DNA from 3 places in the Burkholderia oklahomensis C6786 genome. Region 1 is predicted to be linked to each of the others. Evidence: predicted binding sites of a transcription regulator. Region 1 holds the regulator's gene; each other region holds the start of a gene.
The links. Region 1 encodes FNR, which switches genes on or off when oxygen is low (the NO sensors DNR and NnrR bind a similar motif). Its sites were predicted from a motif close to TTGATNNNNATCAA; they were not measured.
Positions count from the first base shown of each region.

Region 2: the regulator FNR is predicted to act here: its motif matches at 1,409-1,422, upstream of BG90_RS27945 (universal stress protein).
Region 3: the regulator FNR is predicted to act here: its motif matches at 4,263-4,276, upstream of BG90_RS27930 (universal stress protein).

Region 1 is NZ_CP009556.1:570,074-575,608, reverse strand. Features, by position in the region: gene BG90_RS20570 (aldehyde dehydrogenase (NADP(+))) at 1-274, opposite strand, end outside; gene BG90_RS38070 (hypothetical protein) at 398-658, opposite strand; partial or broken gene BG90_RS33435 (MFS transporter) at 959-1,174, opposite strand; gene BG90_RS20555 (hypothetical protein) at 1,561-1,791, opposite strand; gene BG90_RS20550 (universal stress protein) at 2,215-2,682, shown strand; gene fnr (fumarate/nitrate reduction transcriptional regulator Fnr) at 2,832-3,587, shown strand; gene BG90_RS20540 (LysR family transcriptional regulator ArgP) at 3,624-4,517, opposite strand; gene BG90_RS20535 (LysE/ArgO family amino acid transporter) at 4,625-5,245, shown strand.
Region 2 is NZ_CP009556.1:2,308,015-2,313,549, forward strand. Features, by position in the region: gene BG90_RS27940 (universal stress protein) at 1-602, shown strand, start outside; gene BG90_RS27945 (universal stress protein) at 867-1,325, opposite strand; gene BG90_RS27950 (response regulator) at 1,795-2,442, shown strand; gene BG90_RS27955 (hypothetical protein) at 2,510-2,746, opposite strand; gene BG90_RS27960 (DUF1488 family protein) at 2,807-3,097, opposite strand; gene BG90_RS27965 (hypothetical protein) at 3,320-3,772, shown strand; gene BG90_RS27970 (DUF2964 family protein) at 3,976-4,164, opposite strand; gene BG90_RS27975 (helix-turn-helix domain-containing protein) at 4,516-5,265, shown strand.
Region 3 is NZ_CP009556.1:2,301,922-2,307,456, forward strand. Features, by position in the region: gene BG90_RS27910 (protein kinase family protein) at 1-198, opposite strand, end outside; gene BG90_RS27915 (MFS transporter) at 490-1,698, opposite strand; gene BG90_RS27920 (VTT domain-containing protein) at 1,815-2,837, opposite strand; gene BG90_RS27925 (zinc-dependent alcohol dehydrogenase family protein) at 3,061-4,101, opposite strand; gene BG90_RS27930 (universal stress protein) at 4,357-5,196, shown strand; gene BG90_RS27935 (universal stress protein) at 5,365-5,535, shown strand, end outside.

The DNA of each region.
Region 1 (5,535 bases):
ATTCCGCATGCGCGCGCTCGATCAATTGATCGCCGAACCCGACGATGCGCTCGGCGACCGCTTCGAGAAAACGCGCGCGCGCCTCGAGCGGCGCTTGGCGAAACGCGTCGAATGCGGCGCTCGCGAGCCGGCACGCGCGGTCGACGTCGCCCGCGCCGCCCGCGCCGAACGCCGGCTCGAGCTCGACGCCCTGCGCCGGATCGTACGCGCGCATCGTGCCTTCGGTGCCGCGCACGGCGGCCGCGCCAATCAACATCTCTCCAGTGATCTGCATGCTTCCTCCGGATTGAAAAATCCGCCGTGGCCGGGCGAACGTCGCGACGCGCGCCGCCCGCGGACAGATTGGGCGAATCGGGTCAATCGAGCGAATCGGTCGAGTCGGTCGAATCGGGGCGACTCAATCGGGCGCGCCGATCCGGTACACGCGAATCGCATTATCTTGCCAGACCCCGCGGCGCGCCGTGTCGCTCAAATCGGCGAGCGCGGCGGCGAACGTGCGCACGAGCGCCGGATCCATGCGATGCGGCAGATAACACGGCCACCTGTCGAGCAGGCTCGTACGCCGAGGCGCGTCGGGATCGATCACGGCGACGCGATGATCGCCTTCGTGGCCGCGCGTCCAGGCGGTTTCGATCCCGAAGATCCCCGGCGGACGCATGACGGCGCGCCGGATCGACCGCGAACTCGAGCGGATAGTCGGCAGCACGACGTGCGCGGGCGCCGTCTTCGATTCGAGATCGTCGAAGCTGAAGGTATGGGCGCGCTTCTACGCCAGCAGGAGGATGTCGTTCATGACCGCGGTTCCGATTGACTGTCTGTCGTCTTGCGTTGATTCGATCGGCGCGCGCCGCATGCGACCCGCATCGGCGATATATCGCGTGGAAACGTGCCGTCTGCGCTCGCAGCGAGCGGGCGGCGTGAACGTGAGCCGTCCCGCGACGAACGGCTCGCGCTCACCCGACGCCTGGCAGCGGACCGACAGGAACAGGCGCGCGGCGAAGCCGACGAGCGGTCCGGCAATGAAGAGCCGCCGCCTGCCGGTGCGATCCGGCGGCCAGGACGTCGCGCACATGCCGATCATCGTCGCGACGTACGGCAGGATCGCGAGCATGCCGACCTGGCCCATTCCGCCATGGGTGAGATTTTTCGGGAGCGTCGGCAGCCTCAATGCGTGACGCGGTTCGCACCTTCTTTCGCCGTCGATTCATTCGCCGCGTTCGCGTAGACCTCCGCCATCGACGGGTTTCACCTGCCCGGCCTTCACCGATCGCCGCACGGTAGGCGGATGGAACGCAAACCGTCGATATGCGCCGGCCGATCGACAAGCAACAGGCCTAACGTTCGGCTTGTCGATGGATGAAGCGCGAGCGGCTTGCCGCCGAGGGCTGGAGGCACGAACGTCAGCAAGCCGCTCGCGCGGGACTGCAACGAAGGGGAAAGTCTCGGCACATCGAGAACAGCAGCTTTCGCGACAAGCCGATCGTCTTCCCCAACACATCACGGCAACGATCGACCGACGCACGAGATCAGGCCGATCCGACCTGCGCCAAACGCCCCGCGCTACCAGCACGGATTATTACGAGGAACCCGCCGCGCCGTGCTCGGCCGCGCGAACTTGTACGGCAGTTCCTGCCGATCGAGATAGGCCTGGATCGTCGGCCATTGAGCGTCCGCGAGCAGCATTTCGCAAACGTGCGGCATATCGGGCGAGGCGCTGTCCACGCCGATCAGGTCCGGCAGCGAGTACCGGTCGGCGTCTTCGGTCAGCAACTCGAGCACGACATACGGCATAGGTTTCCTCCTTCTCCGGTTGAACGAAACGAACAAGCAGGCGCAGCGGCTACGCCCATCGACACGCATCTCCGGCGCCAACGCCTGCCGTCCTCCATCGAGCGCCGCACGAAACACAGGGAACGGTATCGCCCGATGCGTTTCAAACCAGCATCGGCTCGCGTCGGCAGGCGAGCCAGCCCGAGTTCCAGCCAAGTCTATTACGGCGTCGAGGAACGCGGCGCGAGCCGACCCGGTCGATACGCAAATCGCGCGCAAAAAAACCGCCGCGCTCGATCGAAACCGGAAAAGTCCGACGCCGCGTTTACTCGGCTGCGTCAGTTCGCCGCATCGTAGTCAGTAATCGTTTACTTTGTAAAAAGACATCGTCAAACTCGATCGGCCGAACGGCCGATCTTTTCTCAACCGCACCACGGAGACATCATGTACCAGCGCATTCTTGTCGCAGTCGACGGCAGCGAAACGGCACGCCACGCATTCGACGCGGCGCTCGACATCGCGAAGACGAGCGGCGCGGAATTGCAGCCCTTCTACATCGTGGAAAACGCTGCGATCTACTACAACGTGCCCGGCTACGATCCGTCGATCCTTCGCACGCAACTGCTCCAGCAGGGCAACGATCTGGCGAAGGAATTTGCGCAGAAGATGCAGGAAGCCGGCGTGAAGGGCGCGATGAAAATCGGCGAAGCGTCGTCGCTCGCCGACGTGCCGTCGCTCATCGTCGACGGCGCCAAAGCGTTCGGCGCCGATCTGCTCGTGCTCGGCACGCACGGCCGCCGCGGTTTCAAACGGCTCGTGCTCGGCAGCGTCGCCGAACAGTGCGTGCGCCACTCGGCGCTGCCCGTGCTGCTGATCCCGTCCGCCGCCCATCCGGAAGATCGGGACAGCTGACCGAACGCAACGGATGCGATGTTTCGCCGCAACCGCGCGTTGCGGCCGAACAAGGAAATCGCACGGGGAGTCGCGGCGTTTTGTCGCTAAACAGGCTTTGTCCACGATGGGACAATGGCTTTACCGATTCAACCTCAGAGCCATCCATCATGCTTACGCCCGTCGCCCGACCCGCCGCCGCCGCTGCTCCCGTCCATGCCTCCAGTACGTGGGCACCGCGTCAGGCCGCGCACTGTTCGACGTGCGCGATGCGCCATCTCTGCATGCCCCAAGGGCTCGCCCCCGAGGCGCTCGCGCGCCTCGAATCCGTGATCTGCACCGCGCGCCCGGTCCGCCGCGGCGAAACGCTGTTCCGCGAAGGCGATAATTTCGACAACGTGTACGCGGTTCGCTCAGGATCGCTGAAGACCATCGCCACACGCCACGACGGTCGCGAGCAAGTCACCGGGCTGCATCTCGCGGGCGAAGCGCTCGGCCTCGACGGCATCTGCGACGACGCGCATCCGCGCACCGCGGTCGCGCTCGAAGACAGTTCGGTCTGCGTGATTCCGTACAGCGCGCTGAAGACGCTATGCTCGGAAGCCGGCACGATGCAGTTGCGGATGCACAAGCTGATGAGCGAGCAGATCGTCCGCGAGACGTCGCAGACAATGGTGCTCGGCTCGTTGAACGCCGAGGAGCGCGTCGCGGCGTTCCTGCTCGACGTGTCGTCGCGCTACATGAAGCGCGGCTATTCGCCTAACGAATTCAACCTGCGGATGACCCGCGAAGACATCGGCAGCTATCTCGGCATGACGCTCGAGACCGTCAGCCGCACGTTGTCGAAGTTCCACAAGCGCGGGCTGATCGAGATGCAAGGCCGGATGGTCCGCATCGTCGATTTCGACGGCCTCCACCGCCTGTAACCAGGCGCGGCTCGTTTTTCATCGCATCGCATCGAATCAATCGAGAAACTGCGCGGCGCGCTTCTTGAGCGCCGCGCTGAACTCGTCCAGCCAGCCGATCGACAATCGCCAGCTCTGCCAGTAGAGCTCGACGTCGATGCTCTTTCCTTCCGACAAATCGACGAGTTCGCCCGCGGCGATCCGACGCTCGACCATTCGCTCCGGACACATTCCCCAGCCCAGCCCCGCCTCGCACGCGCGCAGATAGCCGGCGACGTGCGGAATCCAGTGCTGCGGCGGATCGAGATCCACACGCGTCACGCGCCGGATGAAGCGCGCCTGCAGGCCGTCCTTCGGATTGAACATCACGCACGGCGCGCGCCGCAGCGCGTCGCGGTTGATGCCTTTGCCGAAATAGCGCGCGTAGAACGCGGGCGAGCACACCGCGTGATAACGCATGCGGCCGAGGCGCGTCGAGCGGCAGCCCTGGATCGGCTCGGCGAGTGCCGTCACCGCGCCCTGCACGCTGCCGTCGCGAATCCGCTCCGCCGTGTAGTCCTGATCGTCGATCACGAGATCGAGCAGCGTGCCGCTTTCCGCGCAGAACGGGCCGACCGCGTCGACGAACCAGGTCGCGACGCTGTCGTCGTTGACGGCGACGCGCAGTATCGGCCATGCGCCCGTCTCCACGCCGGCGAATCCGGGCATGTGCCCGGACAGCTCGGCTTCCAGCATCCGCACGCGCTCGGTGTGGCGGCACAACAGCGCGCCCGACGTCGTCGCGACGCACGGCTGCCCGCGCTTGACGAGCACGCTCCCCACTCGCTCCTCCAACAGCTTCACGCGCTGCGACACCGCGGAAGGCGACACGTTGAGCGCTTTCGCCGCCCGTTCGAACGAGCCGTGACGGATCACTTCGGCGAGCGCATCGAGCAACGCGTAGTCGAGCATCAGTTTTCCTTAATCAGCATTAGATGATTTAGCTTTTCTTACCCAGGCGATCAACGCAGACTAGCGCCTCCTGCTCCATTAGTCCATCGCCTGAAGCAACAACGAACATGAACTGGATCGCTTTTTCTCACGGCGCGATGCTGTGCGCATCGCTCATCGTCACCATCGGCGCGCAAAACGCGTTCATCCTTCGGCAAGGAATCATGCGCTCGCACGTCGGCAAGATCATCCTGCTCTGCACGCTGTCGGACATGATCCTGATCGGCGCGGGCGTCGGCGGCGCGTCGGTGCTCGTCGAGCGCTATCCGGCCTTCGTTCACGCGGTGCTGTACGTCGGCCTCGCGTATCTCGCATGGTTCGGCCTGAGCGCGCTGCGCCGCGCATTCAAGCCCGGCCACGCGACGCTCGACGCGACGGGCGCCGCCGTCGCGCCGCCCGCGCAGCGCGCATGGCCGATCGTGCTGATGACGCTCGCGTTCACGTGGCTCAATCCGCACGTTTATCTGGACACGTTCCTGTTGATCGGCACGGCCGGCGCGCGCGAGCCGGAAGGCGCGCGCAGCGCGTTCGCGATCGGCGCGATGGCGGTCAGCGCGATCTGGTTCGTCGCGCTCGGATACGGCGCGCGGTTGCTCGCGCCGTGGTTCAAGCGCGCGCTCGCATGGCGCGTGCTCGACGGCGCGATCGGCAGCATGGTGCTGTTTCTCGCGGCCGTGCAGTTGCGGTGAGGGGGTGATGGGTTTCGCGCGGCCCGCGAGCGCGTGCGTCGCGCATGTCGCAGGCTGCGGCGGTCGGCGCGCCGCATGCAAACGTCGAGATTTCCCGCAGCTCGATCAGCGCGGCGTTTGCCGCCGAATCGAATATACGACGGGTCGACGCAGCGGACGCCCGCCCGCAAGCGCGGAACGATCGCAATCGCGCGAAGCCGCTCGCTGCATGCCGATCCTGCACATGACGCGTTGCGACCGAAGATTCGCGGCGGCCGTCCGCGCGAATACTTCGCTTGGCTGAATACTGT
Region 2 (5,535 bases), 1.7 Mb from region 1:
GCGAACGCGCGGGCGTCAACTTCGAATGGCGCGCGCCGGCCGGCCCGCCCACCGACGTCGCGACGCTGCATGCGCGCCACGCGGACCTCGTCGTGCTCGGCCAGCCCGATCCGGGCGACGACACGGCATACATCGAGCAGCATTTCATCGACGACGTCGTGATGAGCTGCGGCGTGCCGGCGATCGTGCTGCCGTTCACGGGCGCGATGCGCACGTTCGGCGAGAACGTGCTGGTCGCGTGGGACGGCGGCCGCGAGGCTGCGCGTGCGGTCACGGACGCGCTGCCGATCCTCAGGCGCGCGCGCTTCGTGACGGTGGAAAGCATCCTGCGCCGCCGCAAGACGGGCGCCGATCTCGCGCCAGCCGGCATCGACGTCGCCGCGTACCTCGGCAGGCACGGCATCCAGGCGTCGTTCTCGACGTCGGCGCACGTGCCCGGCGTCGAAACGGGCGCGGCGCTGCTGAACCGCGCAGCCGACCTGCATGCGGACCTGCTCGTGCTCGGCGCGTACGGCCACACGCGGACGCACGAGCGCGTGCTCGGCGGCGTCACCCGGACGATGCTCGAATCGATGACGGTGCCGGTGCTGCTGTCGCACTGAGCGGCGCGGCGTCTGCGAGCCGGTGCCGGAACGGATACCGGGGCGCCGGCCCGGCGCTTGCCCGTCGGCTCGGCCCGGGCCGATATGCGCGAAAGGCGCCCGCTTCCGGACGCCTTTCGTTTTTTTACATCTCGCGCGAGCCGTACGGCCCGCGCGGCTTTCGCAGCGCTTTCAACCGACGATTCCGACGACCGACGCCGTTTCGCCGCGTCAGCCGGCGCGCGCCCGATGCCGCAATGCAACAACCGGGCGCGGCGGCCCGTATCAATGCGCGGACTCGTCGTAGCGGCGCAGCAGCACCGGCCGATCCGCGATCCGCAGCAGCGATTCCGCGACGCTGCCGAGCAGCAGCCGGCGAATGCCATGGCGTCCGCTCGTGCCCATCACGATCAGGTCGGCGTCGCATTCGGCGGCCGTGCGCATCAGCACCACCGCGACGTCCTCGCCATACGAATCGATCGCGCGCACCGTGCCTTCGACGTGATGCTGCGCGAGCCGCGCCTTCGCGTCGGCGAGCACGCGGGTCGCGATCTCGCTCGCCGAGCCGTCTTCCTCCTGCGGCTCGATGTACGCGGCATTGACGTCGACGAGTTGCGGCTTGTGCTCGACGACGCACACGGCCGTCACCGTTGCGCCGAACGTCTCGGCGATCTTGATCGCTTCGTCCAGCGTGACGCTTGCGCTGCGGCTGCCGTCGAGCGCCGCGAAGATACGTTTATACATGGTCGACACCTCCGGGAAAACACCATTCGATCGCGTGCGAGCACGCCCTGCCGAGAGTCTCGCGCGCCGCGCAGGGCCCGCCGTTGACGAGGATCAAGTGTGCGTTCGGGGTGCGCGCAAGGCCCGCTCGACGCGCGTCGGGCAGGCGGCGCCGCCTCGTTCGCCACGCCTCCTGCGCCATCCCATTAGCCAAAAACAGTCAAATCGAGCACAATTCATCTCAATATTCATGATAAGAGGCCGTGGCCCACTTGCGAGTGGCGTCCGTGCGTTCAGGGCGCCGCATCGCAGCCGGCCTCGGGAGTAAAACTTTGACGACCGCTCGTGCGACGGTACGAAACGAACGCGTGCACGCCGCGCCCTGCGCCGGTTCGCCCGCGCGGGCCCGCGCCGCCGCATTCGCGGCCGCCGCCCGCGCGCACCGGCCGGCCTCCCCGACGCAATCGATTCGACAGGAAAATTTCCACCCATGATCAAGGTCTTGATTGCCGACGACCACGCGCTCGTGCGCGACGGTTTGCGCCACATCCTGCAGAATGCGTCCGGCTTCGAGGTCGCGGGCGAGGCGTCCGACAGCGCGACGACCATCTCGCTCATCCGCTCGACGCCCGCGCAGGTGCTCGTGCTCGACCTGTCGATGCCGGGACGCAACGGCGTCGAGCTCATCAAGCAGATCAAGGACGAGAAGCCCGCGCTGCGGATCCTCGTGCTGACGATGCATGCGGAGCAGCAGTACGCGGTGCGCGCATTCCGTGCCGGCGCGTCCGGCTATCTGACGAAGGAAAGTGCGAGCTCGGAGCTCGTCGGCGCGGTGACGAAGGTCGCGTCGGGCGGCGTGTACGTGAGCCTCGCGATGGCCGAGCGCTTCGCGCAGAGCCTGAACGAGCCGGCCGAGACGCTGCCGCACCACCGGCTCTCCGACCGCGAGTTCGACGTGTTCCGCCGGATCGCGTCCGGACAGACGCTCACGCAGATCGCCGACGAGCTGTGCGTCAGTGCGAAGACGGTCAGCACGTACAAGACGCGGATTCTCGAGAAGATGCAGATGCCGCACGAAGCGGCGCTCGTGCGCTACGCGCTGCGGCACAAGCTGATCGACGACCCGGACGAGGATTGACGCGCGCGGGCGGCGGGCCCGCACGCGGCGGCGAAGCGCGGTGCGGTGCGGCCAGCGCGCGCCCGCCCTACAGATTGAACGCCTTCGACATCTTCAGCTCGATCCAGGTCATGCCGGCGCGCAGCCCCTCGAGCATCGCGTCGCGCTCGGTCGGAAACGTCCTGCTGTGCCGGAATGCGTGCTTGAACGCGCCGCCCGGCGCGCCGTGCATCACCTTGATGTCGCACACATAACCGCCCTGCGCCGGCGACGTCGTCACTTCGACCGTCCAGTCGCCTTCCTGAATGTTCCCTGACAACGTCATGTCGCTCTCCTGCCGAATCAGCCGCCGCGGCGCAACGCGAAGCCGTGCGGCGCGCGGGCGCTACTCGTAAAGGAATCGAAAGAACCCGCTGTGCAGCAAGACCGGCTTGCCGCCGATCTCGGTGAGCATCCGGCGCGCGGCATGCTCGATCTTGCCGCGGTGCAGGTCGAACGCCGTGAGCAGATCGTCTTCCTTCAGCGATGCCGCGCCGAAATGATCCTCGAGCGCCTCGGCCGTGATCGCGCATTGCACGTACTCGCCGTCGACGAGCGCGGGGAACGCAACGACGAGATCGCGCGCACAATATTCGGGCGGCGGATCTTGAGGAAACGAAATCTTCATGACGGGCATGACAACCTCCTGTAGCCGCTGCCGGGACGGGCAACGGAGCCATCGATGCTTCAGCATAGAACCGCGCCGCCGCACGCGCTTGACCCACGTCAACCGGCCGCGCGCGGTGCACGGTTGATCTGCGTCAACGCGCCGGGCGGCGGCGGAACGATGATCGTCGCATCGCACGCCCCGTCACATCCGGTGTGCCGGCCCCGCGAGCGTCGAACCAAGAGGCGAGCCATGACACTGAAAGCGAATCTCGAAGGCGTGCGCGACACCTATCGCCTGTGCTTCGTGCGCAATCCGTGGGCCTACTTCACGTGCCTGCCGCTCGACCGCCAATGCGGCGACCGCTGGAGCGAGGCGCCTTACGAGCTGTACGCGGGGCCGCCCTACGGGGACAGTCCGGACCAGCTCCTGCGCGTCGCGTTCGACGGCCCGCTGCTGCCGCCCGAGGCCGGGCGCAGCGCCGTCACCTGCAGCGTCGTCGACATCAACGAAGGGCTCGCGCCGTGGCTGCGGACAGAAAGCTACTTCGGCGGCGAGCCGCTGTCGATCGCCGCGGGCGCGACGCTCGGCGCGTTCGTCGAAACGATCGAGAAAGCGGGCGGCACGGTGTTCATCCCGCTCGGCTGGGGAGAATTGCCGCTCGCGGACACGCGCGCGCACTCGGCAGTGGCGTCGGGCGGATGATGAGCGGATGAAGCCGGGAATCGGAATTGGCCGGCGATGGACAACCGGCTGCCGTCCCGGCCGAGACGGCCGCGCCAACCGTTCGACGACCAGCCAGCCCCGCGCGCCTGCGTCGCGCAGACGGCGTGATTTCGTGTGCTTCCACGCGAATGAACCGTCCGACGCATGAACCGTCCGACGCGGGGATGCGCGTCGCGACACGGTCAGAGCTCATCCTTCGGCGTCGGATTCAGCAGCACGACGAACGCGGCGACGCCGAGCGACAGCGCCACCACGCCATACAGAAATTCGGCATTGCTGTCGAACAGCAGGCCGCGAACGGCTTCCATCATCCCCGCGAGCGATATGAACACGGCGATGGTCGCGAGAATGACCCGATATTTACGCACCATGACGGTCTCCTGGCCTCGTGTGTGCGGCCGCCCGATTGCGCGGCCCGCGCGCCGGCGTCGTCACGCGCGATCGACGCTCGTGCGTCCCACCCAGCCAGCCTGTATGATCGCCCGTCGCGCGACGGCGGCCTTGACCTGAGTCAAGCGCCGCCCGTCGTCGCAAACGCACCCGGCGCAGCGTCGGCGACGCGCTTAGACACACGCCTCCACACGCGCAAAAAGCCAAAAGCGTCGCTGTACAATGCACGGGCATCATCGCCGCGCCGCGCCCGCGCAACGGGCGCGGCCGACGCAACCGCCGGCGCGCCGCGCGCTTGCGTCGAACGGCAATCGCAGCCTCGTGGGAGATTCATGGATTCGGACATCATGCACATCGGCGGACGCATCCGCCGCCTGCGCCGCGAGCTGAAGAAAACGCTGCTCGAGGTCGCCACCGAGGCAAACCTGTCGGTCGGATTCCTGTCGCAAGTCGAACGCAACCTGACCGGCATTTCGATTTCTTCGCTCGTCAACGTCGCGAGAGCGCTGCGCGCGCCGCTCAGCGCGCTCATCGACCAGCCCCGTCAGGATCAGCCGGATTCGCATCAAGGCAGCCGCGAATCGTATTCGATCCGCCCGACGCAGCAGCGCTACGAGCGCCTGTCGACCACCTTCACGGGCAGCCAGCTCAATGCGGTCAAGGTGTCGATGATGGAAGGCTATTGTTCCGAATGGGTCGCGCATGCCGGCGACGAATTCGTGTTCGTCCTGTCGGGGCGCGTCCGCTACACGGTCGGCAAGCAGGACTTTCCGCTCGGCCCGGGCGATTCGCTGCACTTCGATGCGCACGAGCGGCACCGCGTCGTGAACGTCGGCAACGAGCCCGTCGAGCTGATCGCGGTCGGCACGCTGCCGCTCTTCGGCGACGGGCAGCCGGCGTTCCCGTCGCTGCCGGGCGAGCAGAAGCCGCTGCGCGCGCGCACGGCGCGCAAGACGGCCGAGCCGCCGCCCGTGAAAGCGCCTTCGGCGCAGAAGGCCGAACGGCCGAAGCGTGCGCCCGCCGCACACGCGATCGCGACGAGCGGCGTCCCACGGCGCGTCGCGAAAAAGACCGCGCGCTGAGTTGCGCGGAAGCGATGCCGGCGGGCTCGTCCGCGCCGCTTTCGCCGCGTCGGAGGTTCGATCGGACGATGCGAAGGCACGCGACATCGCGTCGCGCACGCGCGTGCGGCTCGCGCGCGCGGCTCGTGCGCGACGCGCGCCCGCTGGACGCGCGCCCGCTGGACATTGCGTCACGATCGGCTTGCGACTGTCGGCGAGCGCGCCGCCGTCGTGCGGCGCATTCGTTGTGTCATCGCGATTCGCGGCGTCAGTTTTTGTCGATCGAATTGA
Region 3 (5,535 bases), 1.7 Mb from region 1:
CGATCGTCGTGCGCGGACGATCGCTTCCGTCGTCGAACGAGTCGATGAAATTTCGATGGCGATGCGCAAAGCGATCCGTTGAAACGGCGCGATCACACGGTCGCCTCCAACGGGAAATTCGAGATCGGGATCGGGACCGGTGCCGAAACAGCCGTCATCGCATGAATCGCGGAACGCGAATGGCTCGAACGTGCGCATCCGGACGAGCCGGCGTTGCGCCCGCTCGCAGCGACCGCCGACCGTCGATCATCACCCGCAGCATCGTCACGATGGTCGTCGAGACGTCGAACGCGATCCGAACGACGCCACCCCGCCGACGCGCCACGATGCATGGACGCCGTTCGAGCGCCCTGCGCGACCGGCCGCGACGACGGCCCCGGAAAACAGCGGAGGACAATCGAGTCGACCGAGCTCCGCCCGAACGCTCACGCTTCGCGCTCGCCCGAGGGCCGCCGCGAGCACATGCCGTCGCCCGTCAGCCGCCCGCCATCACGCCGCCTGCCCCGCCCCTCGCCGCACGAAGCCGCACATCGCGAGCGCGACGGCGGCGAGCGCCGCGCCGGTGAAGAACGTCGTCGGCGCGCCGTGGTGCTCCCACAGCCAGCCGGCGAGCGCGCTCGCCGCCAGCATCGCGACCCCGCCCGCGAGATTGAACACGCCGAACGCGGTGCCGCGCAGGTCCGACGGCGCGGTTTCCGCGACGAGCGCCGCCAGCATCCCCTGCGTGAAGCCCATGTGCAGCCCCCACACGGCGACGCCCGCGAAGAGCGCCGTCGGCGACGCGCTCGCGCCCAGCAGCAGATCGGCCGCGATCAGGAGCAGCATGCCGGCCGCGAGCGGCGCGCGCGCGCCGAAGCGGTCCGACACGATGCCGACCGGATACGCGGACGCCGCATACGCGACGCTCATCACGACCATGACGGCCGGAATCCACGCGATGTCGAGACCCGCCTGCTGCGCGCGCAGCACGAGGAACGCCTCGCTGAAGCGCGCGAGCGTGAACGCGGTGCCGATCACCACGACGAACCAATAGCGCCCCGAAAACTCGCGCAGCGCGCGCCAGCGCAGCGGCGAGCGAAACGCGCGCGCGGCGGCGGGCGCGTGCGCCGGCTCGTCGACGCCGATCAGGATCAGCGCGACCGCCAGGAAGGCGGGCGCCACCGCGAACCACAGCACGATTCGGATGTGATCGGCGAACGCGAGCATCAGCGCGATCGCGAGCAGCGGGCCCGCGAACGCGCCGACCGTATCCATCGACTGGCGCAGCCCGAAGCACGCGCCGCGGATCTCGGGCGGCGCGATGTCAGCGACGAGCGCGTCGCGCGGCGCGCCGCGGATGCCCTTGCCGACGCGGTCGAGCAGCCGCGCGGCGGCGACCGTCGACGGCCCGCCCGCGAGCGGGAACAGCGGCTTCGTCAGCGCGGCGAGCCCGTAGCCGAACAGGAGCAGCGCCTTGCGCCGGCCGAGCCAGTCGCTCAGCGCGCCGGAGAAGATCTTGACGATCATCGCGGTCGCCTCGGCCGCGCCTTCGAGCACGCCGAGCGCCGCGACGCTCATCCCCATCGTCGTGACGAGATAGATCGGCAGCAGCGCATGGATCAGCTCGGACGACAGGTCCATGCACAGGCTGACGAAGCCGAGCGCCCAGACGGTGCGCGGAATCGGCGGACGGACGGAGGAAGCGGGACGCGCTGGCATGGGCGGGTTCTTGACCGGTCGGGATGGGTTTCGTGTGCGAAGCGTCGAAGCAACAGCGCGCCGCAGCGGCGCGGCCGACATCCGCTCGGCGCGCCGCCGCCGCGATCGGTGCGCGGCTAGTCCGCCAACCCGGCGCGCACCGGATAGCCGCCGCCGTCGCCCGGCTCGACGGGCGACGCGACATAGCGCGCGGCGTCAAAGTCGGCGGGCAGCGGCTCGACCGGATAGCCGAGCTTTTCCCACGCATCGAGGCCGCCCTTCAGCGCGAGCGCGTGGCGGATGCGCTTGCGCTGCAACTGGCTGACGATGCGCTTCGCGGTCGCCTCGTTCGGGCACACGCAGTAGACGACGATCGGCCGCGTCATCAGGTCGGGATGCAGCGGATCGGGCGAATCGAGATCGAGCGGATAGGCGCCCGCGATCCGGTACGCCTCCTTGTCGCGCACCGCGCGCGGCCGCGCGTCGAAAACGACGGGCGGCGCGGCCGACTTCAGCATCGCGTCGAGCTGCTGCGGGCTGATGCGGATCTTCGCGAGCCAGTGGCGGAAGCGGACGCGCATCACCCAGCGGTACAGCACGAACGTGACGAAGATCGCCGCGAACGCGTCGAACAGCGTGCCGCCGCTCGCGCTCACCCACTGCATCAGCCGCGCGATCTCGTCGTGCAGCGCCGCGCCGCCGAAGAGCCACACGCTCGCCCACAGCGACGCGCCGGCGACGTCCCACAGCAGGAACACCCAGACGGCGACGGCCGTCGTGCCGAGAAGCGGCGCGGACACGAGTCCGAGGCCCGGCAGGAATTTCGCGAGCACGAGGAGCGGCGCACCATGCTTCTCGAACACCTTGCGCGCGACGCGCAGCGTCGTGTCGAGCGACAGCGAGAAGCGCACGAGCGCGTTCAGGAGCCGCCGGCCGCGCGCGCGGCCGGCGAAAAACCACATCGAATCGGCGAGCACCGTCGCGGCGACCGCCGCGCCGAGCATGCTCGCATAGGACGCCTGGCCCATCGCCGCCATCGTGCCGCCGACGATCAGCATCGGCACGGCCGGAACGGGCATGCCGAGTTGCGTGACGAGCACGCTGGCGAACACGGCCCACGGGCCGAGCGACGCGGGAATAGCCTGGGGAAAATGCCACACGGGCGCACCTCGAACGCGACGAATGCCGAGCCGGGTGGCGTCGGCGCCCGCGGACCGCCGCGGCGCCGGCCGCGGCGCGTGCGCGGCGTAGATCGGCAACCCGCATTCTAAACGCGTTTCATGACCCGCTCGTGCAAGCGCGCGAGCGCGTGCGTCCGCCCGGCTTCGAGAAACCGGGCGGAATCGGGAACGACGGCGAACCGCGGCAGCGCGCGGCCCGCGCCTACTCGGACACTTCGATGACGACCTTCAGCGCGCGCGTGTTCGCCGCGTGGCCGAAGGTTTCGTACGCCTGTCCGATGTCGGCGAGCCGAAAACGGTGCGTGATCAGCTGCTTCGGATCGAGCCGCCCCGCGCCGACGGTCTTCAGCAGCATCGGCGTGCTCGACGTGTCGACGAGCCGCGTCGTGATCGTGATGTTGCGGTCCCACAGCGTCTCGAGATGCAGGTCCGCCTTCACGCCGTGCACGCCGACGTTCGCGATCACGCCGCCCGGCGCGATGATCTGCTGGCACAGCTCGAACGACGCGGGAATGCCGACCGCCTCGATCGCGCAGTCGACGCCGGCGCCCGTCAGCGCCTTCACCTCGGCGACCGCGTCGACCTGGCCGTTGTCGACGCACGCGGTCGCGCCGAAGCGCTTCGCGACCGCGAGCCGGTTCGAGTCCGGATCGATCATCACGATCTGCGCGGGCGAATAGAACTGCGCGGTCAACAGCGCGGCGAGCCCGATCGGCCCCGCCCCGACGATCGCGACCGTGCAGCCCGGCTGCACACGGCCGTTCAGCACGCCGCACTCGAAGCCCGTCGGCAGGATGTCGGACAGCATCACGAGCGCCTCCTCGTCCGCGCCCGGCGGAATCCGGTACAAGCTCGTCTGCGCGTGCGGGATCCGCACGTATTCGGCCTGCGTGCCGTCGATCCGGTTGCCGAGGATCCAGCCGCCCGTCGCGCAGTGCGAATACATCCCGCGCCGGCAGTATTCGCACTGGCCGCACGACGAGATGCACGAGATCAGCACACGATCGCCCTCCTTCAGCGTGCTCACCGCGGCGCCCACGCGATGCACGACGCCGACGCCCTCGTGGCCGAGAATGCGCCCCGGCTCGCAGCTCGGCACGTCGCCTTTCAGGATGTGCAGGTCGGTGCCGCAGATCGTCGTGCGCGTGACGCGCACGATGACGTCCGTCGGCGCCGCCAATTCCGGCATCGGGCGCTCGTCCAGCGATTTGCCGCCGGGCCCGTGATACACCAGCGCTTTCATGTCGTCTCTCCGCTCGCGGGGCGTGGGATGCCCCTCGCGCCCCACTCTAGGCGCTTGCCGCGCGCGCCGGTTGACGCGAATCAAGCGCCGCGGCCCGTCCGCGTGCGGCGCCCGCGCGCAGCGTCCGCCCGCGGCCGGACGGCCGGACGGCCGGACGGGCTTTGATCTGAGTCAAGCGCCCCGCCCGCGCGCTTCATAGACTGGGGGCATACGCACAGACGGCGCACGGGGCGCCGGAACCAAGGAGAACGAGCGATGAGCTACAAGAGCATCCTGGTCCATCTCGACACGAGCGACCGCGCGCGCGCGCGGCTCGAAACCGCGCTGACGCTCGCGCGCCAGTTCGGCGCCTACCTGACGGCGATCTTCGCGATCTACACGCCGGAGCCGACGTCGTTCTACGTGATGGCGGGCACCGCCGACTACTTCTCCGATCAGGAGAAGCGGCGCGGCGAGAAGCGCGCGGCGCTCGAGCGGCTGTTCCACGCGGAGTTGACGCGCGCGAACGTGCAGGGCCAGTGGCTCGTCGCCGATGCGCGCGCGAACGAATCGGTGCCGCATTACGCACGCTACGCGGACCTCGTGATCGCCGGCCAGACCGATCCGGACGACCCCGAAACCTACGTAGACGACAGCTTCCCCGACACGCTCGTGCTGTCGGCGGGCCGCCCGGTGCTGCTGCTGCCGTACGCGGGCATGCCGTCCGCGCTCGGCACGCGCGTGCTCGTCGCGTGGGACGGCAGCCGCGAGGCGACGCGGGCCGTCCACGACGCGGCGCCGTTCCTCGCGCTCGCGACGAAAACGACGATCGTCACCGTGAACGGCGCCACGCAGGAGCCGCCCGGCGGGCGGATTCCGGGCGCCGACATCGCGCTCACGCTCGCGCGCCATCACGCGAACATCGACGTGCGCGACCTGGAGCGCTCGCGCGACTCGTCGATCGGCGACGTGCTGCTGTCGCACGCGTACGAATCCGGCACCGACCTGCTCGTGATGGGCGCGTACGGCCACGCGCGCTGGAAGGAGCTGATTCTCGGCGGCGTGACGCGCACGATCCTCGCATCGATGACGGTGCCGGTGCTGATGTCGCACTGAGCCGCGCAACGGCGCGCGCCTCCGCAGCCGCCCGAAGAGGCGCGCGGACGGCAAGCCGCGCGGGCGCGCAGGCCGCCGCTCGCGGCCCCGCGCGCCCGATCCGGGTCAGTCGGGCGGCGCGTTGCGCGGCCGACGATGACCGAACGAAAGGGGTGTTGGGAGACAAACATGTATTCGATCATTCTTGTCGCGCTCGACGGCAGCGAGACCGCGTCGCACGCGCTCGACGCGGCGCTGCAGCTCGCCGTCGACACGGGCGCGCGGCTCGTGCCCGTCTACGTCGTCGACATGCCGGTGTTCGCATTCGACACGCCGGGCTACGACCCGTCGATCCTCATC